DNA from 3 places in the Allobosea sp. OAE506 genome. Region 2 is predicted to be linked to each of the others. Evidence: riboswitches for the same ligand, from Rfam matches in the RefSeq annotation. Region 2 holds a riboswitch; each other region holds the start of a gene.

What was found. Region 2 has a riboswitch for thiamine pyrophosphate ahead of thiC (phosphomethylpyrimidine synthase ThiC). Riboswitches for the same ligand answer to the same signal wherever they lie in the genome.
Region 1: another riboswitch for thiamine pyrophosphate. It lies ahead of ABIE41_RS07490 (LuxE/PaaK family acyltransferase); the one in region 2 lies ahead of thiC (phosphomethylpyrimidine synthase ThiC).
Region 3: another riboswitch for thiamine pyrophosphate. It lies ahead of thiO (glycine oxidase ThiO); the one in region 2 lies ahead of thiC (phosphomethylpyrimidine synthase ThiC).

Annotation. Positions count from the first base shown of each region.
Region 1 covers NZ_JBEPOB010000001.1:1,533,996-1,541,911, reverse strand. The annotation lists gene ABIE41_RS07520 (xanthine dehydrogenase family protein molybdopterin-binding subunit) at 1-436, shown strand, start outside; gene ABIE41_RS07515 (SDR family oxidoreductase) at 433-1,200, opposite strand; gene ABIE41_RS07510 (ABC transporter substrate-binding protein) at 1,211-2,182, opposite strand; gene ABIE41_RS07505 (ABC transporter permease) at 2,333-3,082, opposite strand; gene ABIE41_RS07500 (ABC transporter ATP-binding protein) at 3,079-3,840, opposite strand; gene ABIE41_RS07495 (acyl-CoA reductase) at 3,830-5,281, opposite strand; gene ABIE41_RS07490 (LuxE/PaaK family acyltransferase) at 5,286-6,365, opposite strand; TPP riboswitch at 6,472-6,597, opposite strand; gene ABIE41_RS07485 (hypothetical protein) at 6,721-6,996, shown strand; gene ABIE41_RS07480 (DUF2161 domain-containing phosphodiesterase) at 7,039-7,719, opposite strand.
Region 2 covers NZ_JBEPOB010000001.1:566,791-574,706, reverse strand. The annotation lists gene ABIE41_RS02800 (ABC transporter permease) at 1-126, shown strand, start outside; gene ABIE41_RS02795 (ABC transporter permease) at 123-1,019, shown strand; gene ABIE41_RS02790 (dipeptide ABC transporter ATP-binding protein) at 1,016-2,728, shown strand; gene ABIE41_RS02785 (polysaccharide deacetylase family protein) at 2,836-3,735, shown strand; gene ABIE41_RS02780 (OmpA family protein) at 3,852-5,759, shown strand; gene ABIE41_RS02775 (hypothetical protein) at 5,899-6,096, shown strand; TPP riboswitch at 6,134-6,238, shown strand; gene thiC (phosphomethylpyrimidine synthase ThiC) at 6,316-7,916, shown strand, end outside.
Region 3 covers NZ_JBEPOB010000001.1:4,148,950-4,156,865, reverse strand. The annotation lists gene ABIE41_RS20225 (VOC family protein) at 1-66, opposite strand, end outside; gene ABIE41_RS20220 (amidohydrolase family protein) at 63-1,118, opposite strand; gene ABIE41_RS20215 (GntR family transcriptional regulator) at 1,298-1,966, shown strand; tRNA gene ABIE41_RS20210 (tRNA-Ser) at 2,138-2,228, opposite strand; tRNA gene ABIE41_RS20205 (tRNA-Phe) at 2,441-2,516, shown strand; gene ABIE41_RS20200 (mandelate racemase/muconate lactonizing enzyme family protein) at 2,735-3,853, shown strand; TPP riboswitch at 4,064-4,163, shown strand; gene thiO (glycine oxidase ThiO) at 4,254-5,249, shown strand; gene thiS (sulfur carrier protein ThiS) at 5,233-5,430, shown strand; gene ABIE41_RS20185 (thiazole synthase) at 5,444-6,217, shown strand; gene ABIE41_RS20180 (thiamine phosphate synthase) at 6,214-6,834, shown strand; gene ABIE41_RS20175 (Rdx family protein) at 6,962-7,276, opposite strand; gene ABIE41_RS20170 (DUF3616 domain-containing protein) at 7,360-7,916, opposite strand, start outside.

The DNA.
Region 1 (7,916 bases), 970 kb from region 2:
GATCGATCCGGAGACCGGCGCCGTCTCGATCGAACGCTATGTCGCGGTCGACGATTACGGAATGCTGATCAACCCGCTGCTGGCGGAGGCGCAGGTGCATGGCGGGCTGGCGCAGGGCATCGGCCAGGCGCTGATGGAGGAGGCGCTCTACGATGAAGCCTCCGGCCAGCTCCTGAGCGCGACCTTCATGGACTACGCCGTGCCGCGCGCCGCCGACCTGCCCGCCTTCGACCTGGAGATGGTCGAGGTGCCGACGCGCGCCAACCCGCTCGGCGTCAAGGGCGCCGGCCAGGCCGGCTGCATCGGCGCGCCGCAGACGGTGATCAACGCCATCCTCGACGCGCTGCGCCCGCTCGGCGTGACGCATCTCGACATGCCCGCCACGCCGGCGAGGGTCTGGCGCGCCATCCGGGATGCCCGGGCGGCGAAGCCTTAGGCCATCACCAGCCCGCCATCGACATGGAGCGTCTGGCCGGTGACGAAGCCGCTCGCCTCCGAGGCGAGGAACAGCACCGGCCCGGTCACGTCCTCGGGCGTCGCGATCCGCCCCAGCGGCGTCTGCGCGATCAGCAAGTCCTTCACCGCCTCGGGCGTCCGCGCGCTCGCATCGGTCGGCCAGACCAGCCCCGGCGCGACGCAGTTGACCCGAATGCCGAGCGGACCTAGTTCGGTCGCGAGATTGCGGCTGAAGCCCATCAGCGCCGCCTTGGCGGTGGTGTAGTCGTGATAGGCGAGGCTCGGCCGCGCCACGAGGTCGGTCGCCATGTTGACGATGGCGCCGCGCCCGCGCCGGCGCATCAGCGGCAGGGCCGCCTGGCAGACATTGTAGGTCGCCCTCAGCGCGCCATCGACCTGCGTCTGATAGGCCGACCAGGGCGTCTCCCAGAAGCGCGCGCGATGGTCGGGGTCGAAGACGTAGGGCGCAAACGCGTTGTTGACGACGGCATCGAGCCGGCCCGCCTCCTCCGCGATCCGCGCCAGCATCCCCGCGACCGCCTCCGGATCGGTGACGTCGGCGGCGATCGCCACCGCCTGCCCGCCCGCCGCCCGGCAGGCCTCGACCACGGCCTCGGCGGCAGCATCGCTGCTGCGATAGTTGACGAAGACGAGCCCGCCCTCGGCGGCGAAGGCCCTGGCGATGGCCGCGCCAATGCCCCGGCTTGCCCCGGTGACCAGGATCACCTTGTCGCGGAATGTCATGGCGTGCGCCTCACGGAATCAGATCCGTCTTCACCACCGCGCCCATGTCGATCGGCTTTCCGATCAGCCCGAGCCGGTGGAAGGTGTCGGCGCCCTTCTGCAGCAGCTCCGGATCGAAATGGCCGAGGCCCTTCGCCTGCGTCGTCGGCGACACCGTCGAGATGTTGCGCAGCTTGATGATCTCGAGATTGAGCGCCTCGTCGCGGCCGTTGATCGCACGCGTCACCGCGAGCTTCGCTGCCTCCTCGGGGCTCGCGATCATCCAGGCGGCGCTGTCGCGATAGGCGGCGAGGAAGCGCTTCAGCAGCGGCTTCTTCGCCTCATAGGTCGCCTGCATCACCACGAAGATGTCGCTCGGCAGGTTGAGATGGTCCCTCACTTCGATGACGTCGACCTCCGGCAGCCCCTTCATCTTCGCGACCAGAAGCCCGGTGTCGGTCGCGGCCGTGGCGTCGACCTGCCCCTGGATCAGCGGCGCAAAGTTGAGCAGGCCGGTAACCTCGACCGTGACGTCCTTCTCGGTCAGCCCGACCTGGTGCAGCAGCACCTGCAGGTTCTGGCGCGTGCCGCTGGAGAGCGAATAGACGCCGATGCGCTTGCCCTTCAGGTCGGCCGCCGTACGGATACCCTTGGTCATGGGCGCGACCACGTTGAAGACGTTCTGCGGATAGATGTTGTAGATGGCGACCAGTTTCTCGCCCTTGTCGAGCGCGAGATAGAGCGCCGCCGGATCGGTGAAGGCGATGTCGGCCTGGCCGGTCAGCATGTTCTGGATCGCCGAGCCGCCGCCGGTTCCGGGCACATAGCCGAGATCGATCCCCTTCGCGCGGAAGAAGCCCTTGTCCGGCTCGGCCAGCAGATTGGTGATCTCGCTGATCGGCTGGCTCCAGCCCGCGACCGTGACCTTGTCGAGCGGCTGGGCGTGGGGGGCCGACATCGCAAACAGGCTTGCCGCGACGCCGGCCACCACCCGCGCCGTCATCCTGGGCGCCCGCAGGGCGTCCCGGGATCCATCGGAGGGCACCGACATCACCCTCTGATGGATCCCGGCCCTCCGCTTCGCTCCGGCCAGGATGACGAGCCCCTTCCGGAGGACATGCGAGAGGGCGAACCGACCCTTGGCAATCATGACTTACCCTTTCAAATGGTGGCGCAGCAGCAGCCGCTCGATGAGGAGCGCCGCCTGGTAGAAGGCCATGCCGAGCAGCGTGATCACGATGAAGAGCGCGAACATCAGGCTCGAATCCATCACGCTCTGCGCGGCGATGATCGAGGCGCCGAGCCCGGCCCGGCCGCCGATGAACTCGCCGACGACGGCGCCGACCAGCGCCAGCACGACCGCGACCCGGAACCCCGCGAGGATCACCGGAAGCGCACCCGGCAGCTTCAGCCGCAGCAGCGTCTGCAGGCGGCTGGCGCCCAGCATCCGGAACAGCTCGCGCCGTCCGGAATCGACCTGCGACAGGCCGGTCAGCGTGTTTTCCATCAGCGGGAAAAAGCAGATCAGCGCCGTGATCACGATGGTCGGCGTCAGGCCGAAGCCGAACCAGACGATGAAGAGCGGGCCGAGTGCGAGCTTCGGCACGACCTGGCTGGCGACGATGTAAGGATGGAGCAGCCGGCGCAGCACGGGGGCCTCCGCCAGCAGGATTCCTGTCGCCAGCCCGACCGCGCAGCCCAGCGCCAGCCCGAGCGTCATTTCGGTCGCGGTCACCGCGAGATGCGGCAGCAGGCGCCCGCTGGCGATCTCGCTCCACAGCGTGGCGAAGACGGAAGACGGCGCCGGCACGATCAGGGCCGGAACCCGGCCGAGACGGCACCACGCCTCCCAGCCGGCGAGCAGGGCAACGAGCAGAAGCGCCGAGGCCAGCCGTTCCCTCATGGCGCGGCATCCATCGCCTTGCGCAGCTCGCGGCAGAGCGCGTTGAAGGCCTGGCCATAGCGCAGCTCGCGCGAGCGCGGCCGCGGCAGGTCGATGTCGAGGTCGTGGTGCAGCCGCCCGCCGGCCATGATCGCGACCCGGTCGGCGAGATAGACCGCCTCGCCGATGTCATGGGTGACGAAGAGTACCGTGGTCGCCTGCAGCGCACACAGCGCCAGCAGATCGTCCTGGAGCTCCTCGCGCGTCAGCGCGTCGAGCGCCGCAAAGGGCTCGTCCAGCAGCAGCAGGGCCGGCTGCGTGATCAGCGCCCGCGCCACCGCGACCCGGCTCTGCTGCCCGCCCGAGAGCTGGGCGGGATGCCGCGCCGCGAACGCCGACAGGCCCACTCGGTCGAGCAAAGCGCGCGCTGTCTCGCGATCCGCCTCGCCCACGCTGCGCTTCAGCGAGAGCGGCAGCAGGACGTTGTCGAGCACGCTGAGCCAGTCGAGCAGCGTCGGCTGCTGAAAGACGAAGCCGATCCGCGGCCCCGGCCCGTCGAGCGCCACGCCGTCGATCCGCACCAGGCCCCGCCGCGGCGCCAGCAACCCAGCCGCCAGCTTGAGCAGGGTCGTCTTGCCGCTGCCGCTGCGCCCGACCAGGCAATGGAACGCCCCGCGCGGGATCGCCCAGTCGACGCCGTCGACGATGGCCTCGTCGCCATAGCCGAAATCGGCCGCCGCGAGGGCGACGAAGGCGTCCGGGTTCGCTTCAGTCGACATAGTCGGCGAAGCCGTCGGCGGCGCGTTCGGCCGATTGCTCGATCTCGGTCAGCCTGACGAGGTCGAGCAGGTTGAAGCGCCCGTCATTGTGCCAGCCGGCCTCGGGGGCCGCCATCGCCCCGAAGCCGCAGATGCGGGTGACGCCCGCCTCGCCGAGGAGCGTCGCGATGCGGAACAGTTCGCGCGGCGAGGCCGCGACCGCCGCAGTCTGCAGATAGGCGCGGGCGGGCGCGACCAGCGGCGGCACCGCATCGAGGCTATCGACGGCGACGATCTTGAGCGTGCGGTTGAGCGCGCTCGGCGCGAGTGGCTGGGCGGCGTCGCTGAAGACCACGCTCCAGCCATCGCCGGCCTCGCCCAGCACCACGGTCCCGTCCTCGTCGAAGCCGCGCATCTCCTCGCGGCTGCGCCAGTCGGCAACGCCGGCCGCCTCCGCCACCGAGAGCGCGCGGCGCGGATGGCGCGGGCTAAGCGCGCCGAGTTCCTGCGAGACGCGCTCGGCGAATTCGCGCGGCGAGACCGCCGCGCCCCGCGCGACGAACAGCATCTGCGGCGAGTAGCAGCCCTGCTGCTCCCAGCGCGCCACGTCCTGCGCGACGAGCCGCGCCAGCGGCCCGGCCCGGCGCGTGTCGAGCGCCTCGGCACCAATCAGCCCGAAGCCGATCCTGTGCCCATGCGGGAGGAAGCGCGCCGTCACCGGCACCCGTTCGCGGATCGCCGCCAGCGCGTCATTGCCGCCATAGGCGATGACCGTGTCAGCCTCGCACAGCCAGGCACGCTCCGCCTCCTCGTCGCCGCCCTTCCACCAGACCACCGCCAGGCATTGGCCGAGCTTCGGATCGATCTCGGCGAGGATCTGCGCAAACCAGCCGGCCAGCAGCGGCTCGGCACTCGCGACCTTGCCGACCGTGCCGGCCTTGACCAGCAGCCCCGAGATCAGGCTCCAGAGCGACAGCCCCGGCACGTTCCCCGCCCAGATATGGAGCAGGAGCTGCGGGCCCTGGGCGCGCGTGAACCCGCCCTTCATCGCCGGCTGGAAGCCGTCGAGCATGGCCGGGTTGGCGAAATCCTCGGCAAGGAAGCGCTGCAGTTGCGGCGCGCGGAAGCTGCGGAGATAACCGGAGAGGCCGAGGCGAACGCTCTCGCGGTCATAGCCGGTGACGATTGGCAGCACGGCTTCCGCCCGCCGCCGCCAGGGATCGGCCCGGTCGAGCAGCCTGGCGATGGCGGCGTCCAGCGTCGCGACGATCTGCGAGACCGGCAGCGTCCGGAGATAGGTCCGCGCCTGCTCGCGGACATGGCCGGCGAGCGTTGTGGCCTGCGCCGTGGTCAGCTCCGGAACCCGCACCTGCACGTGCTCGCCCCAGGCGCTGAAATCCAGCGTCCGCCAGGCGACCTCGCCGGCCGGCAATCCCGGCAGATGCCCCGCGGTCTCGATCACCGCCTCAGCCCCGCGCCGCCCGCAGGAATTCCTCGACCGCCACCGAACAGCCCTTGGAATCGGCGCCGTCGACGCGGCCGAGCAACCGGAAGCCGCCCTCGACCATCACGCCGGCATCCTCGGTCAGGATCGCGGAGGCACAGTTGAAATGGGCGAGGTCGTGATGGACCAGCACGCCGGTCGCCCCCTCCGGCAGGTCGCGTCCGCTGACCGGATCGACCACGCGGCTGCGGATCCAGTGCGGGCCGGACTTCACCGGCGGGCAGACCGCGTTGCCGTCGTCGTAGAACTGCGTGCTGAGCTCGGTCATGCCGTACATGTTGATGCAGGCGGTGCGCGGCACGCCGAGCGCCGCCGACAGCGCGTCATAGAAAGCGTCCGGCGTCATCTCGCGCGACTGGCCCTTGAAGCCGCCCGTGTCGAGGATGCGGCTACCGGCAGGCAGCGCGAAACGCCGCCCCTGCGCCGCCAGCGCATCGAGCAGATGCACGAAGCTGAAGCTCGCGCCGAGCAGCGCATAGGGCTCGCCCGAGGCCTCCGCCCGCTCCAGCGCCGCGATCAGCCTGGCGAGATCGAGCCCGCTTGCGCCGATGAACCCTTCGCTGTCGGGCGTTCCGCAGTCCCGCTTCGCCAGGGCGAGGTAATGCGCCAGCGAGGAGTTCGGCATCACCACCTCGTCGGGGAAGAGGATACCCATAGCGATCCGCTCGCGACCCTGCATGAAGCGACGGCGGAAATTCACCAGCATGGAGCGGCTCCAGACCGCCATCGTCGGGTGGTGGCTCTTGCCCCGCACACCGCCCTGCGTCGTGCCGCTGGTCATGAAGATGCGCTCGGCCGCTTCCGGCGGGGTGCAGCTCAGCGTCAGGGTCTTGAAGGCGCTGATCGGCACGGCCGGGATGTCGCGCCAGCTGCGGACGGTGAGCGTCGTGCGCCCGCGCTGGATCGCGAAGCGCCGATAGGGCGCGTTATGGGCGAACTGATAAGCGAAGACGGCCAGCGCCATGCGCTCGAACGCCGCTTCCGACGCGTCGTCCTGCTCGATGAAGGCCAGCAGGGCCTCGATGATCTCGCTCTGCGTCACGTCCGCTCGCGCCTTTCCGCAAGGCCCGTCACCCGGCGACATGCCGGGCCCTGGAGCCTGACGATCCGAAATGACGGCGTGAGCCTGGAAAAGGGGCGCAGGAATGCCGCCCGATGTCCCGCATCCCTACGCCGGCATGACCCGGATCAGGTTCGGAGGGTCACCGCGCTGTCGGACAAAAGCCCGACCGGCGGAATCTCAGCCTCCTAGCGAGGCACCCCTTGGAACAGCGGCCACCATGATGGCGCGCCCGCCCGGCTGTCAAGGAAGCGGCACGGGCACATCAGCCGGTCCGGAGGCCGAAACAATCGCCCATCGGCGGGCGTTACCTCGGCATAACGACATGAGGAGACGGATGATGGACACGGCACGCGAAACCCCCGCGCTCGAGATCCCCGACGAGGGCGAGCGCCTGGCCGAAGCCGGCAGCGCTGCGGCCACCCACCAGGTCAGCCTGCGCACCAACGTCCATGACGAAGGCAGCGGCGCCAACGAGACGATCGATGGCCTCGACGAAACCGACGAGGCGGTCCGCCATGCGGCGGAAGACATCCCGACCGGCCAGCGCCCGGAAGGGCCGGCCGACTCTATCCCTGTCTTCGACCGCGCCGGGCTGCCCCCGAAGGTCTGACGGAGCTGGGCCGGGAGCGAATTAGGCTCCCGGCTTACCCCGTCATTCGGCTGCGGGGGTGACCAGGGGCTGATGTTCCGGCCGCCACGCCAAGAGCGCAGCGCGCCCCGCCTCGGTCAGCGCATAGACGCCACGGCCCGTTTTCTCGAACCAGCCATAGACGTTCCGGTGCAGGATCTTCTGCGCGTCCGGGCAGCTCGGCTTGAGATCGCGCGGCCGTTGCCGCCCCTCCATCATCGCCGCCGCGCAGGCCAGCGCCTGCTGGCGATAAGCCGTCATCACCGGTCGGCGCGTGCCCCCACCGATGACGGGATCTCCCTCACGGCGCCGGTGTTCTTCGACCAGGCGGGAGCGCCGCTTCGGATCCTTGCGCGGTGTTGGCGCAACAGGGGATACGAGCACGTCGACATGGCCGGATGCAGCAACCCCAAGCAGCCCGAGACCGAGACGGCGACAGAGATTGCGGTAGCGCGGATCGCTCTCGCGCCCCTTGCCCCGGGCCGACAGCCGCGCTGCCAGCCAGACCTCGTCACCGATGCTCAGGCGATCGACGCCCTGCAGGATCAGTTCGAGGTTGAAGGTCAGCTTCAGCTCGCCGATCACCACGACGGTCGGGTCACCCGCCCGCACCCCGACCAGATCGCAAGGCCCGACCTCGCCCTTGACGGTGTAGCCCAGCCCCTCGAGGAAACTCTTGACCGGCAGGTAGAGCGACGTTTCCACGAAGGCTCCTCAAACAACCGTCATGCAGCCCAGCCGCAGCGGTGGCAGCGCGCTGCCCACCAAGGCAGCGACTCGCCTGAGATATCCTGGAAAATCCTTCGGCGGCCAGGAAGTGGCGGACAGGGAGTCCGTGTAACTGATTCGCGCTGGCGTTCACAGACGTTCGTTTTTCCGGGGTTTAGCCCGGCTTTTCTCGT
Region 2 (7,916 bases):
CTCGATCGGCCGGTGATGGTGGCCTATCTGATGCTCGTCTCTTTCGTCTTCATCATGATCAACTTCCTCGTCGATCTCGCCTATGTCGGGCTCGATCCGCGGCTGCGCCGGGCGGGCTCGCGATGACACAGCCCGTACCCGCCAGGGACGTTTCGCCGGTCGCGCGCTTCTGGGCCGAGTTCCGCGAGAGCAAGGTTGCGGTCGCGGCGCTCGTGGTCGTGCTGCTGATGCTCGGCGTCGCGATCTTCGCGCCGCTGGTCGCCCCGCAGAACCCCTATGATCTCGCCAATCTCGTGCTGATGGATGCGCGCCGGCCTCCCGGTTTCATCGGCTCGGCCGGCTACACCCATATCCTCGGCACCGATGCGCAGGGGCGCGACCTGTTCTCGGCGATCCTCTATGGCTTGCGCATCTCGCTGCAGATGGGGCTGATCGCCGGTTCGCTCGCCTTCGTGGTCGGCGTGACGCTGGGCGTCGGCGCCGCTTATCTCGGCGGCCGCTGGGAAGCCTTCATCATGCGCGTGGTCGATCTCCAGCTCGCCTTCCCGGCGATCCTGCTGGCGCTCGTCCTCTCGGCCCTGCTTGGCCAGGGCAAGATGCAGCTGATCGCGGCCCTGGCCGCCGCGCAATATGCCTATTTCGCCCGCACGGCCCATGGCGCGGCCTCGGCCGAGCGCGGCAAGGACTATGTCGAGGCGGTGCTCTCGACGCCGCTGCCGGCCTGGCGCGTGGTGCTCAAGCACATCTTCCCGAACTGCCTGCCGCCGCTGATCGTGGTCGCAACCGTGCAGGTGGCGAGCGCCATCGCACTCGAGGCGACGCTCTCCTTCCTCGGCGTCGGGCTGCCCGTGACCGAGCCCTCGCTGGGCATGCTGATCTCCAACGGCTTCCAGTACATGCTCTCGGGCCGTTACTGGATCTCGATCTATCCCGGCATCGCCCTGATCGTGCTGATCGTCGCCATCAACCTCGTCGGCGACCGCATCCGCGACCAGGTCAATCCGAGGCTGAAGCGATGAGCGGCGCCCTGCAGCCTCCCCTGCTCGAGGTCACCGACCTCGCCACCTATTTCCACGCCCGCGCCGGGGTGGTGAAGGCGGTCGACGGCGTCACCTTCAGCCTGAAGCGCGGCGAGGTCATGGGCCTCGTCGGCGAATCCGGCTCGGGCAAGAGCATCACCGGCTTCTCGATCATTGGCCTGCTCGATCCGCAGGGGCGCATCGAGCGCGGCTCGGTGAGGCTGGAGGGGCGCGAGCTCGTCGGCCTGCCGCCGGACGAGCTGCGCGCCATCCGCGGCAAGGCGATCTCGATGGTCTTCCAGGACCCGATGATGACGCTGAACCCGATGCTGACCATCGGTGACCAGATCGGGCTGGCGCTGGAGGCGCATGAATCCGTCTCAGGCGCCGAACGCCGCCGGCGCGGCATCGCCGCGCTTGCCCAGGTCCGCATTCCCGATCCCGAAGCCAAGATCGATTTCTACCCGCACCAGTTCTCCGGCGGCATGCGCCAGCGCGTCGCCATCGCGATCGCGCTGCTGCATCGCCCGCGGCTGATCATCTGCGACGAGCCGACGACCGCGCTCGACGTGTCGATCCAGGCTGAAATCCTGGCCGAGATGAAGGAGCTGGTCGCGGAACTCGGCACCGCCCTGATCTGGATCAGCCACGACCTCGCCACCGTCGCTTCGATTGCCGACCATGTCTGCGTCATGCGCTACGGCAAGATCGTCGAGGCGGGCCCCGTGCTCCAGGTTCTGACCCGGCCCCAGCACCCCTACACGCAGGGCCTGCTCGACTCGCTGCCCTCGCGCGCCAAGCCCGGCACGCTGCTGGCGCGCGGGGCGGGCACCGATGCCGCGCCCCCGCCACGGCTGCCGCGCCAGGCCGAGACCGGTCGCCGCGCCGCCGACCTGCCCTATGTCGTCGCCGAGGCGGTCGCGAAGCGCTTCCAGCGCAAATCCGGCGTGCTGCGGCTGCTCGCCCAGAAGGCCGGCTTCGCCCGTCCGCTGCCGGCGGTGCAGGCGGTGGACCATGTCACGCTCTCGATCGCGCGCGGCGAGGCGCTGGGACTCGTCGGCGAATCCGGCAGCGGCAAGTCGACGCTCGGCCGCATGGTCGCGGGCATCTATGCGCCCGACAGCGGCCACATCCTGCTCGATGGCGAGCCGGTGATGAGCGCGGGCGATCGCCCGCACAAGATCACCACGCGCATCCAGACGATCTTCCAGGACCCCTTCGCCTCGCTGAACCCGCGCATGCGCATCGGCGACAGCATTGCCGAGGGTCCGCTTGCCCATGGCCTGATCTCCCGGGCCGAGGCTGGCACCTATGTGGCGCAATGGCTCGCCGCCGTCGGGCTCGACCCTGCCTTTGCCGCGCGGTACCCGCATCAGTTCTCCGGCGGCCAGCGCCAGCGCGTCGCCATCGCCCGCGCGCTCGCCATGCAGCCCGATGTCGTGGTCTGCGACGAGCCGGTGGCCTCGCTCGACGTCTCGATCCAGGCGCAGATCATCAATCTGCTGCTGCGGCTGCGGCAGGAACTCGGCCTGACGCTGCTCTTCATCTCCCACGACCTCTCGGTCGTCCGCCATCTTTGCGACCGCGTCGCGATCATGCATCGCGGCAAGATCGTCGAGAGCGGCCCGGCCGGCGAGGTCTACGACAACCCGCGCGACGATTACACGAAGCGCCTGCTGGCGGCGGTTCCCGTGCTGCCGGTGGCGTAAACCTCTTCCGTCATTCTCGGGCGAAGCGAAGCGCAGACCCGAGAATCTCCGGCCAGAGATGCTCGGGTCGAGCCCGAGCATGACGTGCCTCGACAAAGGAGACCACCATGTCCGAACCCGAACTCCTCCCCTGGCAGTGGTCCGAAGAAACCTGGCGCGCCAAGGTCGATCGCGTGCGCGCCGGGCGCAACCTGAAGCCGGCAACCTGGAAGAACGGCGCACGCTGCGCGGTCGCGCTGTCCTTCGACGTCGACCATGAGACCAACGAACTGCGCGACGGCGGCAAGTCGGTCGGGCGGCTGTCATGGGGCCAGTACGGCAACCGCGTCGGCATGCCCCGCATCCTCGATCTGATGAAGAAGGAGGACATTCAGGCGACCTTCTTCGTCCCGGCCGTGACCGCCTTGCTCTATCCCGACGAGCAGCGCCGGGTCATCGCCGAGGGCCACGAGATCGGCCTCCATGGCTGGATCCACGAGGTCAACACCGCCGTGCCGCCGGACGCCGAGCGCGAGCTGCACCTGCGCTCCGCCGACACGCTGGAAAAGATCACCGGCGTCCGCCCGGTCGGCATGCGCACCCCCTCCTGGGACTTCTCGGAGGTGACGCTCTCGATCGAGCGCGAGCTCGGCCTGCTCTACGATTCCTCGCTCTTCGCCGATGACGACCCCTACGAGATCGTCGAGAAGGGCGAGCCGACCGGCATGGTCGAACTGCCGGTCGAGTGGATCCGCGACGACGCGGTCTATTTCAACATGAACCGCTTCCAGGCGCTGCGGCCCTATACGGCGCCCGAGGCCGTGTTCGACATCTTCCGCCGCGAATTCGATCGCGCCTATGAGGAGGGCGGGCTCTTCCTTCTGACCATGCACCCGCATGTCATCACCTATCGCTCGCGCATCTGGATCCTCGAGAAGCTGATCTCCCACATCAAGGAGATGCCGGATGTCTGGTTCGCCAGCCATGCCGAGATCGCGGCTTTCGTGAAGGAGCAGGCCGGCATCTGAGGAGGCGCCGCCCCGATTCCTAAGGAACCGGGCCAGATTTCCGCCGTTTTTGGTTCAGGACGGGTTCAGCGCATCCGGCGCGTTCTCGCTCGCAGACGAAAACGGAAACGGATTTCATGACGCGCACCAAAAACTGGCTTCTGGTCGGCACCATCCTCCCCGCCATCGCCCTGTCGCAGGCGGGGGGAATGGTCGCCGCCGCAGCTCCCGACCGCTTCCCCGAACTCGCCCAGGCGCCACCGCTGGCCGACGACCAGCCGGCCCAGCCGCGCCGCGAGCGTGCGCCGGGCGTGCCGCGGGCGCCGGGCGGCCCCGCCGCTCCCGGGGCGGAAGGCCCTGCCGGGCCGCGCGCGCCCGGCGCGCCCCCGGCCATCCAGCGGCCGAGCGCCCCGCAGGCCCCCACCGCCGCCCCGCCGGCCGCGCCCCGTGCCCCGGCTCCGGCAGAGGCCGCGCCGCCGCGTGCCGCGCCCGAGCCGCGCCGTGACCCGCCGATGCCGCGCCCGGCTCCCTCGATCACCGCGCCGCAGCCGGGCCAGCCCGCAGCCCGCCCGGTTCCCGTGCCGCCGGTGGATGGCGAGCCGGCCGTGCGGCCGACGCCGCCGCGTCCGCCCGCCGCTGCCCCCGAGCGCCCGTCTCCCGCGGAGCGCCTGACTCCGGCTGAGCGCCCCGCGCCGCCGGCTGCGGCTCCCGCCGAGCGCCGGGCCCCGGCTGCAACGCCCGGCACCCCGCCGGCGTCACAGCCCGCACCCCAGAACCGCACCGCACCCGCCCCGGCGGCGCCCGCGCCCGGCATCGCGCCCACGGCTCCGCCGCCGGCCGCACCGCAGACCCGGACGGCACCGGTCGCTCCGGGACAGCCTCCGGCCGCCGCGCCCCAGGCCACCCCGCCGGCGGTTGCGCCGCCTGCAGCGGCACCGGCTCCTGCTCCCCAGGCGGCCCCGACCGCTCCGCCGCCGGCCACGCCGCCTTTGCGTGACGGGCAGACGCAGGCCACCCCGCCGGCTACGCCAGGCGTGCCGGGGCAGCCGGCCGATCCGCGGCAGGGTCGCCGCGGCGGCATCGGGCTCGGCGGCGCGGCCGCAATCGGGCTGGGCGCCGGCGTCGTCGGCGGCATCATGGCGACGCAGGGCGCCGACCGGCTGGAGGATGTGCGCGGTCGCCGCGAGGAGCGTCGCGAAGGCGACGTCACCATCATCCGCGAGCCCGGCCGGACCATCATCCGCGACGACGACCGCACGATCATCCGCCGCGACGAGACGCAGCGCTTCCGCGAACTCGGGCTGGAGACCCGGACCGAACGGCGCGGCGACGAGAACCGCACGATCTTCGAGCGGCCCGACGGCACGCGGATCGTCACCATCACCGACGAGGAGGGCCGCCTGATCCGGCGCACGCGGCTCGACCGCGAGGGCAGGGAGGTCGTCATCATCGACAACACCCGCCGCGACCGTCCGCGCGACCGCTTCTCGGACGAGATCGTGGTCCTGGAACGCCCGGCGCTGCGCATCCCGCGCGAGCGTTACATCGTCGATGCCGAGCGGGCCGATGAGAACCTGATCTACGAGACCATCGTCGCGCCGCCGCTCGGGCCGATCCCGCGTCGCTACACGCTCGACGAGGTCCGCTACTCGCCGGATCTGCGGGCCCAGATGCGCAGCGTCGACATCGACAGCATCACCTTCGAGACCGGCTCCTGGGATGTGGCGGCGGGCCAGGCGCAGCGGCTCTCGGTCATCGCCGACTCGATCCGCCGCGCGCTGCAGCGCGCCCCCAACGAGGTCTTCCTCGTCGAGGGGCACACTGACGCCGTCGGCGCGGACATCGACAATCTCTCGTTGTCGGATCGCCGGGCGCAGTCGGTCGCCGAGATCCTGACCAAGGATTTCGGCGTGCCACCGGAGAACCTGACGACGCAGGGCTATGGCGAGCAGTACCTCAAGGTGAACACGCAGGATGCGTCGCGCGAGAACCGTCGCGTCACGCTGCGGCGGATCACGCCGCTGCTGGCGGGGCAGGGCAACTGAGCCCCAGAGCCCCCACGCTTGATACGGAAGGCCGCCGAGAGGCGGCCTTCCTGTTTTGGGACAGCCGCGCATTCGCGCCGTCGCGTTCACGAAGGCTCAACTCCGCGCGCCTATCACCGAAGCAAGGGAGGATCCCCCCATGAGCGACTCCATGGCCATCGCGGCGACCTTTGCCGCGACGCAGGCGACCGCGATGCAGCAGGCGCTTCAGACCATCATGCTGAGCCAGCAGGCTCAGGCTGATCAGAGCGTCGTCGCCCTGCTCCAGCAGAGCGCCGAGCAGATGCAGGCTGTTCTTCCCGCAGGACAGGGCCAGTCCGTCGACATCACCGCCTGAGGCGGTTGCGCATCACCGCCCATCCGCCTAACCTCGATCCCGTTCCGAGGGGTGCCCGCAAGGGCTGAGACGGCTTTCCCAGCCGAACCCATCGAACCTGATCCGGGTCATACCGGCGGAGGGACTGGAACGCGGCGCAAGCCCGCATTGCGACCGCATCACAGCGCTTGAACCGCTTTCGACGCCGGATCTCCTGACCTCAAAGGCGGAGATCCAAAAATGCCTTCCCAACAGACCAGAACCTTCGGCGCGCCGACCGGCGTCACCACCGGGCCGATCACGGGCTCGCGCAAGATCTATGTGCCGGCCCCGCAGGATGCTGCGATCCGCGTGCCCTTCCGCGAAGTGTCGCTGAGCACCGATGCCGAACCGCCGGTGCGCCTCTATGACCCCTCCGGCCCCTATACCGAGACCAATGTGGCGATCGACCTCAATGCCGGCCTGCCGCAGGTGAGGCGCGCCTGGCTCGACGGGCGCGGCTTCGAGACGATTGCGGGGCGCGCCGGGACACCCGCCGACAATGGCCATGCCGCGCCTTCGCAGAGCGTGCCGTCCTGCCCAGCGCAGCGCCCAGTCCTGAGGGCGCAGCCCGGCCGGATGGCGACGCAATACGAGTTCGCGAAGGCGGGCATCGTCACCCCCGAGATGATCTATGTCGCGCATCGCGAGAATCTCGGCCGCGCCGCGATGCTGGAGGGCGCCCGCGAGCGCCACGCCGATGGCGAGAGTTTTGGCGCGAGTGTGCCGGAGTTCGTCACACCCGAGTTCGTCCGCAGCGAGATCGCGCGCGGCCGCGCCATCATCCCCGCCAACATCAACCACCCCGAGTTGGAGCCGATGGCGATCGGCCGCAACTTCCTGGTCAAGATCAACGCCAATATCGGCAATTCGGCGGTGACCTCGGGCGCGGCCGAAGAAGTCGAGAAGCTGGTCTGGGCGATCCGCTGGGGCGCCGACACGGTGATGGACCTCTCCACCGGCCGCAACATCCACGCCATCCGCTCCTGGATACTTAGAAACTCGCCGGTCCCGATCGGTACGGTGCCGATCTACCAGGCGCTGGAGAAGGTCGGCGGCGACCCGGTCAAGCTGGACTGGGAGGTCTTCAAGGACACGCTGATCGAGCAGGCCGAGCAGGGCGTCGATTACTTCACCATCCATGCCGGCGTGCGCCTGGCTTACGTGCCGCTGACAGCCAACCGCGTCACGGGCATCGTCTCGCGCGGCGGCTCGATCATGGCGCGCTGGTGCCTGGCGCATCACAAGGAGAGCTTCCTCTACGAGCGCTTCGACGAGATCTGCGAGATCATGCGCGCCTATGACGTCTCCTTCTCGCTCGGCGACGGGCTGCGGCCGGGCTCGATCGCCGACGCCAATGACCGCGCCCAGTTCGCCGAGCTGGAGACCTTGGGGGAGCTCACCACCATCGCGTGGAAAAAAGGCTGCCAGGTGATGATCGAGGGCCCCGGCCATGTGCCGATGCACAAGATCAGGGAGAATATGGACAAACAGCTGCGCGAATGCGGCGAGGCCCCCTTCTACACGCTGGGGCCGCTGACGACCGACATTGCGCCGGGCTATGACCACATCACCTCCGGCATCGGGGCGGCGATGATCGGCTGGTATGGCTGCGCCATGCTCTGCTACGTCACGCCCAAGGAGCATCTCGGCCTGCCCGACCGAGATGACGTCAAGACCGGCGTCATCACCTACAAGATCGCCGCGCACGCCGCCGACCTCGCCAAGGGCCATCCGGCGGCGCGCCTCCGCGACGATGCACTCTCCCGCGCCCGTTTCGACTTCCGCTGGGAGGACCAGTT
Region 3 (7,916 bases), 3.6 Mb from region 2:
GGAGAGGGCGATGTCGGGTGTGCCGATCTCGACGGAGCGCAGGGCGGTGACGGGAAAACGGCTCATGGCGAGACCTCGCTTGAGCGCCCGAGGAAGGTCGCCGCATTGTCGCGCAGCAGTCGCGCGCGCAGCGCCTCGTCGGCGAAGGCGGCCTCGATCCGCGCGGCCGGGCGGCGCTCATGGAAATTGAAGGGATAGTCCGTGCCGATCATGACCTGCGTCTCGCCGAAGAGCCGGACCAGGTGCTGCAGCGTCGGCTCGTCATAGACGAGCGCATCGTAGAACAGTCGCCGGGCCTGCTCGGTCGGCGAGGCCTGGATGCTCTCCTGCAGGGCTGGGAAGACGCGCCTTCCTTCCTCCAAACGCGGCAGCAGCAGCCCGAGCGTACCGCCGCCATGGCTGAAGGCGATCCGCAGGCGCGGATGCCGCAGCATCAGATTTGAGCAGATCACGGAAGCCGCAGCGAGCCCGACATCGCCCGGATAGGCCAGCACCTGCTGGAGCTGGGCCGGCCCGACCAGCCGCTCCTGCCCGCAGGGACGCACCGCATGGACGAACACGGCTGCGCCGAGCTCTTCGGCCGCCTCGAAGAAGGGGTCGAAATCGGGAGCGCCGATCGGCCGTCCGTTGACGTTGCTGCCGACTTGCACGCCGACGAAGGCGGGATCGCGCATCAGCCGCTCCAACTCTGCCAGCGCGCGGTCCATGTCCTGCAGTGGCAGGGCGCCCAGTCCGACCAGCCGCCCACCGGACTCGCCCACCATCGCCGCGATCTGGTCGTTGATATAGCGCAGCAGTTCGTCCGCATCGGCCGCGTCCATCCAGTAGGACATCAGCTCCGGCATCGCCGAGATCGCCTGCAGCGACAGGTTCATCTCGTCCATGTCGGCCAGGCGCTTGGGGACGTCCCAGCAGCGGTCGGAGACGGTACGATAGGTGCGCCCGTCGATGACGACATGGCGATGGCAGGGCTGGGCATCGGCCATGGCGGGCCAGCCCTTCGGCGTCGGCCCCTTGAGATAGGCCGGAAAGCGCGCGGGGACGACGTGGGCGTGGATGTCCACGCCGCAGCGACAGCCCCCGAGCTTCCAGCTCCGCTCCGTTACCGCGCTCGCCACGATCCCTCCCCAGTATTCGATTTTTTGTAGCTGGCGCCGACAATATTCGATAATCATGCGTCGTAAAGCAAAATTTATAAATTATGCGCAAGGGAGGCAGCGTGTACAGATCGCAGATCGGCATCATGTCGGGCGGCGGCGCCCGTCGGCCCGCCTCGCAGGAGATCGATCCCCTTCGCATGACAGCGCCGACGCCATCGACCCGAACGCTCGACCTCTATGACAAGCTGCGCGAGGACCTCCTCAGCGGGCGGCTCAAGCCCGGCCAGAAGCTGCAGATGCGCTTCCTGATGGAGGCCTATCAGGCCGGGCAGACGCCGCTGCGCGAGGCCCTGAACCGGCTGACCTCCGAGGGGCTGGTCCAGTCGCGCGAGCAGCGCGGCTTCGTCGTCTCGCCCGTCAGCAAGTCGCAGCTGCAGGAGCTGACGATGACCCGCTGCTGGCTCGAGGCGCTGGCGTTACGCAAATCCATGGAGGCCGCGACGCCCGAATGGGAGGAGGCGCTGGTCGTGGCACATCATCGCCTCGCCCGGACGCCGCGCTCGCTCAATACGGAGCAGTTCGAAGACAATCCCGACTGGGAGCGCCTGCACCGGATCTTCCACCGCACTCTGATCAGCCAGTGCGGTTCGGCCTCGCTCATAGGCTTCTGCGATCATCTCGCCGACCAGCTCTATCGCTATCGCCGCGTCTCGATCCGGCGCGTCTTCTCAACGCGCAAGATCGGCGACGAGCACCAGGCTATTCTTGCAGCCGTGCTGGACCGGGCGGTCGACCGCGCGGTGCAGTTGCTCGAGAAACACTACCGGGACACCGCGGACGTGCTTCTCGACGATCCAGCGTTTTGAAGCGAAGCACCCTCCGGTCCTCGCGTCGCAGATGGACCGGAAGACCGCCTCGACAGACAGGCTCGGTCGAATCGATGCAGACGAGAAACGCCCCCGTGCTGTGATGGGCGACTGTGACAGAATCGTCCTCGGGAGAGACGAGCCGCGTCCGCAATATCAAGGGCTTAGGAGTGGCGGAGACGGAGGGATTCGAACCCTCGATACCCTTGTGGGGTATGCTCATTTAGCAAACGAGTGCCTTCAGCCTCTCGGCCACGTCTCCGTTGGATGCTCTATGCCCGATGGCCGGGCGCTTTGACAAGCCGTCGCAGCGCGCTTTCGCGCAGCTTTTGCGGCGGGGAGGCGGTGGCAGGCCGGGGCGCCGGGCCGCGGCAACCGGATCGTGACCGGAAAGCCGACGAAGCGACTGGACAGCCCCGCCGGCACTGGCTATACCGCGCCCACCAACAGGGACGCGGCTTTCGCATCCCCGGCGCCCAGATAGCTCAGTTGGTAGAGCATGCGACTGAAAATCGCAGTGTCGCTGGTTCGATTCCAGCTCTGGGCACCATTCTCTTCCTGATTATCGATGGTCTCCGCACACCGGTCCCGGGTCCGCATCGCCGTGACGGGCCTCGCCTGATCCGGCGCCCGGCGACCCGCCCCTCTTCACTTGCATGTCGGGCGCGCCGCTTCCGGCGTTGAAGCGCGTCTCCGGCTGTGGTCGTCTCCTGACCAACAAGCCGCCGCGGCCCGCACGGTCGCGAGCGGAGGCCTGGGAGGACAGCCATGCGCATCGCCAGAATCGAACCCTTCATCCTGCATATCCCCGTCACCGGCGGGTCGATCGCCGATTCGACGCATCGGATCAGCCATTGGGGCGTGGTCGGCACCAAGATCGTCACGGAGGAGGGGCTGGAGGGCTATGGCTTCACCGGCACCCATGCCGATCTGCCCTCCGACCGGCTGATCACCGCCTGCATCCGCGATTGCTATGCCCCGCTGCTGGTTGGCGAGGACGCGTCGGAAACGAACCGGCTCTGGCTCAAGCTCGCCCGCCATCCGGCGCTGCAATGGGTCGGCCGCGCCGGCATCACCCAGCTCGCGCTCGCCGCGGTGGATGTCGCGCTCTGGGATCTCAAGGCGAAAAAGGCCGGCGTGCCGCTCTGGCACCTGCTCGGTGGCGCCAGCAAGCCGCAGCTCGAAGCCTATAACACCGATATCGGCTGGCTCTCGATCCCGAAGGACCAACTGATCGAGGGGTGCCGCCAGGCGGTCGAACGCGACGGCTTCCACCGCATCAAGGTCAAGGTCGGCCATGCCGATCCCGGCATCGACATCGGCCGGCTCGAGGCGGTGCGCCACGCCGTCGGGCCCCATGTCGCGCTCGCCATCGACGGCAACGGCAAATGGGACCTGCCGACCTGCAAGCGCTTCTGCGCCCGCGCCGAACCGCTCGACATCTTCTGGTTTGAGGAGCCGCTCTGGTATGACGATGTCGGCTCGCATGCGGCGCTCGCCCGCTCGACATCGATCCCCGTGGCGCTCGGCGAGCAGCTCTATTCGCTCGACGCCTTCCGCGCCTTCATCGCGGCGGACGCGATCCATTACGTCCAGCCCGATGTGACGCGGCTCGGCGGCATCACCGAATACATCCAGGTCGCCGATCTCGCTTTGGCGAGCCGTCTGCCGGTTGCGCCCCACGCCGGCGAGATGAGCCAGGTCCATGTCCATCTCGCCTATTGGCACCAGGCGACGCCGGTCCTCGAATACATCCCCTGGATCAAGGACGCCTTCGAGGAGCCCGCGAACGTCGTCGATGGCTGCTTCCTCAAACCCCAGCGGCCGGGCGCCGGCACGACGCCCACGAGCGACGCCTTCGCCCGCTTCGCCAAGCCGCTGGGCTGACCCGGACGGCACCGAACGCGAAGGCAGGCAATCAAAACGCACCGGTCATCCCGGGCGACCGCAGGGAGATCCGGGACCCATTCCGGAACCCCACCGAGCGAGGCTCAGGCATGGATTCCGGGTCTGCGCTTCGCTCCGCCCGGGATGACCTCGTTCAGGAGCACATGGCCGTCCTGCCTTGCTCATGCCGCCATGGCAAACTAGATTGACGGTGATCCGTTGGGGTGCCGCAAGGCTGAGAGGCGCAAGACGCCAACCCATCGAACCTGATCCGGATAATGCCGGCGAAGGGAACGGTCGTCGCAGCGTCGCTTCACCCGTCCTGCCACGTCCGCAGCCTTCACGGCCGCGAGGGTAGGGCATGCCAAACGCATCCATCCAGTCCCGGTCCAACCCACCGTTGCGGGTCGGCATCGTCGGCGCCGGCGTTGTCGGGCTTGCCTGCGCGGTCGAACTGCTTGGCCGTGGCGCCGAGGTCGAGATTTTCGAGCGGGGCGAAACGGCCGGGGCCAAGGCCTGCTCCTGGTGGGCCGGCGGCATGCTGGCGCCCTGGTGCGAGGGCGAGAGCGCCGAGGAGCCGGTCGTGCGGCTCGGCCAGGAGGCCGCCGCCTGGTGGGAGCGCCATGTCGAGGGCGTCGTCCGCAAGGGCACGCTCGTGGTCGCCCCCAGCCGCGACCGTGCCGAACTGCGCCGCTTCGCCAGCCGCACCTCCCATCTGGTCGAGATCGATGCCGAGGCTATCGCCGCGCTCGAGCCCGATCTCGCCGGGCGCTTCGGCAAGGCGCTGTTCTTCGAAAGCGAGGGCCATCTCGATCCGCGCCTCGCGCTGGCGGGGCTGGCGGCGAAGGTGATCGCGCTGGGCGGGCGCATCCATTACGGCCGCGAAGTCGCGCCCGAGGACGTCGCTGCTGACGCCGTGCTGGACTGTCGCGGGCTCGCCGCCCGCGAGGCGCTGCCCGATCTGCGCGGCGTCAAGGGCGAGATGCTGCTGCTGCGCACCCGCGAAGTCACCCTGTCGCGCCCGGTTCGGCTGCTGCATCCGCGCATCCCGCTCTATGTCGTGCCGCGGGCCGACGGCATCTTCATGGTCGGCGCGACGATGATCGAGGGCGGCGACCGCAGCGCCGTCACCGCGCGTTCGATGCTGGAACTGCTCGGCGGCGCCTATGCGCTGCATCCGGCCTTCGGCGAGGCGCAGATCGTCGAGATCGGCGTCGATGCGCGCCCGGCCTTTCCCGACAACCTGCCGCGCTTGACGCGTCGCGGCCGGGTCATCCATGTCAACGGCTTCTATCGGCACGGTTTTCTCCTGAGCCCCGCCATGGCGCGGCTGGCGGCGGAGGCCCTGCTCGATCCCGCCAGCATCCCGGAGAGGCTTCATGACGTTGCTGCTTAACGGCGAGCCGCGCGAGGTCGAAGCCACCACGCTCGAGCAGGCGCTGGCCGAACTCGGCTATGCCGGCAAGGTCGTGGCCACCGCGGTGAACGGCGACTTCGTCCCGGCCCGCAAGCGCGAGACCGTCACGCTGACGGAGGGCGACCGCATCGAGGTCGTCGCCCCGATGCAGGGCGGCTGAGAGGATCACCGACATGGCGAACTTCTATGGTTTCGAGCCGAAGAGCCGGCTCTTCCTCGGCACCGCGCAATATCCGTCCCCCGCCATCCTGGCGGATGCGGTGAAGGCGTCGGGCGTCGAGATCGTCACCGTCTCGCTGCGGCGCGAGGCGGGAGAGGGCGGGGCAGGGCAGGCGTTCTGGTCGCTGATCCGCGATCTCGGCGTGCGCGTGCTGCCCAACACGGCTGGCTGCCACGGCGTCAAGGAGGCGGTGACGACGGCGCAGATGGCGCGCGAGGTCTTCGGCACGAACTGGATCAAGCTCGAGGTCATCGGCGAGGACGACACGCTCCAGCCCGATGTCGTCGGGCTGATCGAGGCGGCGCGCATCCTCACGAACGATGGCTTCGAGGTCTTCCCCTACACCACCGAGGATCTCGTCGTCGGCGGCCGCCTGCTCGATGCCGGCTGCGAGGTGCTGATGCCCTGGGGCGCGCCCATCGGCTCCGGCCGCGGCCTGAACAACATCTACGGCCTGCGCAGCATGCGCGCGCATTTCCCCGACATCCCACTGGTGGTCGATGCCGGCATCGGGCTGCCCTCCCACGCCGCCCAGGCGATGGAACTTGGTTACGACGCGATCCTGCTCAATACGGCTGTGGCCAAGGCAGGCGACCCCGTCAGGATGGCGCAGGCCTTCGCACAGGCGATCGAGGCCGGCCGCACTGCGTTCGACGCGCAGCCGATCGAGGCGCGCGACATGGCCGCGCCCTCGACCCCGGTCATGGGCAAGGCCTTCCTCTCATGAAAGCATCCGCTGTGAAGCTCGACCCGTTCTACCCGATCTTCGACAGCGCCGACTGGCTCGCCCGCATGCTGCCGCTCGGCGTGAAGCTGGTGCAGCTGCGCGTCAAAGACCGGGGCGAGGCCGAGACCGGCCGCGAGATCGCTCGCGCGAAGACGCTGTGTGCGCAGGCCGATTGCGTGCTGGTCGTGAACGACTACTGGCGGATGGCCATCGAGGAGGGCTGCGACTTCGTCCATCTCGGCCAGGAGGATCTCGACGGTGCCGATCTCGCCGCGATCCGCAGGGCCGGGATGCGGCTCGGCATCAGCAGCCATGACGAGGCCGAACTGGAGCGCGCGCTTGGCACGCAGCCGGACTATGTCGCGCTCGGCCCGGTCTATCCGACCATCCTGAAGGCGATGAAATGGGCGCCGCAGGGGCTGGACCGCGTCACCGACTGGAAGCGCCGCATTGGCGACATCCCGCTCGTCGGCATCGGCGGTGTCTCGCTGGAGCGCGCGCCGGGCGTGTTCGAAGCGGGCGCCGACATCGTCTCGGCGGTCACCGACATCACGCTGAACGCCGCTCCAGAAGCGCGGCTGAAGGCCTGGATCGCGGCGACGCGCTCGGCCACGTAACGGCTGGTCGTCAGGCTCGGAACCACACCCGTCATCCGCGGGGCTCCGCTTCGCTGCGGCCGGGATGACGCTGTGGTTCCACGCGTTTTCGGGATGGTCGGGTCAAGCCCGAACATGACGCGCGGGCTCAAACGCTCTCCACCGCCGCGTGGCCATCGACATGGCCGAGGCTGCGCTCGGGATCGAGCCGGTCGCGCACGCGCTGCTTCAGCACCTTGGAATCGGGGAAGCCGCCCTCGCTCTTGCGGTCCCAGATCAGCTCGCCCTCGTAATGGATTTGGAAGATGCCGCCGGTGCGCGGGATCAGCGCGACCTCGCCGAGATCCTGCCCGAAGGTCGAGAGCAGCTCCTGGCCGAGCCAGGCGGCGCGCAGCATCCACTGGCACATCGAGCAATAGGTGATGGTGATGCGGGGCAGGGGGCGGGCGGCGGTGTCGGTCATGGGCGTCAGGCTTTCGCAGGATGGGCGTGGCCTTCGAGACCATGCTTAGCCCGCCCGGTGCAAGCCCGTTTCGGCATGGCCGATCAGCGGGGAATGCCGAAGCGCAGTGCCCCGCCGTCGCACAGCCCGTCCGACAGGATCAGCGCCTCATAGGGGCGCCCCGGTTCGTCCGAGAGCACGGCGATCGCCTCCGGCTTGATCTCCTCGTCGCAGCCGCGCAGCGTGACGCCGCCGAGATCGAGGCTCGCCAGCGGCCGGATGGTCTCGTCCGCGCCCGTCCAGTGCAGCACCGCAAAGCCGCGGCCCTCGTTCGCCTTGTCGTCGTCGGGACCGGTCAGGATCAGGATCCCGTCGCTGACGGCCACGAGATCGCGCACCGAGCGTCCCGGCCCGAGCGGAAGCGTGAACAGCTTCGGATCGGCGGGGCCGCCCTCGAACAGGGCCTTCTTGTCGACCGAAAGGACCTTGGCGCCGTCCCTGGTGACAGGCCCTCGGTAGCCCACGAAGAGTCGCTCGCCCTTCACCGCCAGCCCCTCGATGTTCACGCCGTTGCGGCCGGGCGGAATCGTGCCGAGGCACATGCCGTCGCCGACATGCTCCTTGAGGCCGGGAAGGGACCCCATCAAGGTCCAGAGCGCGT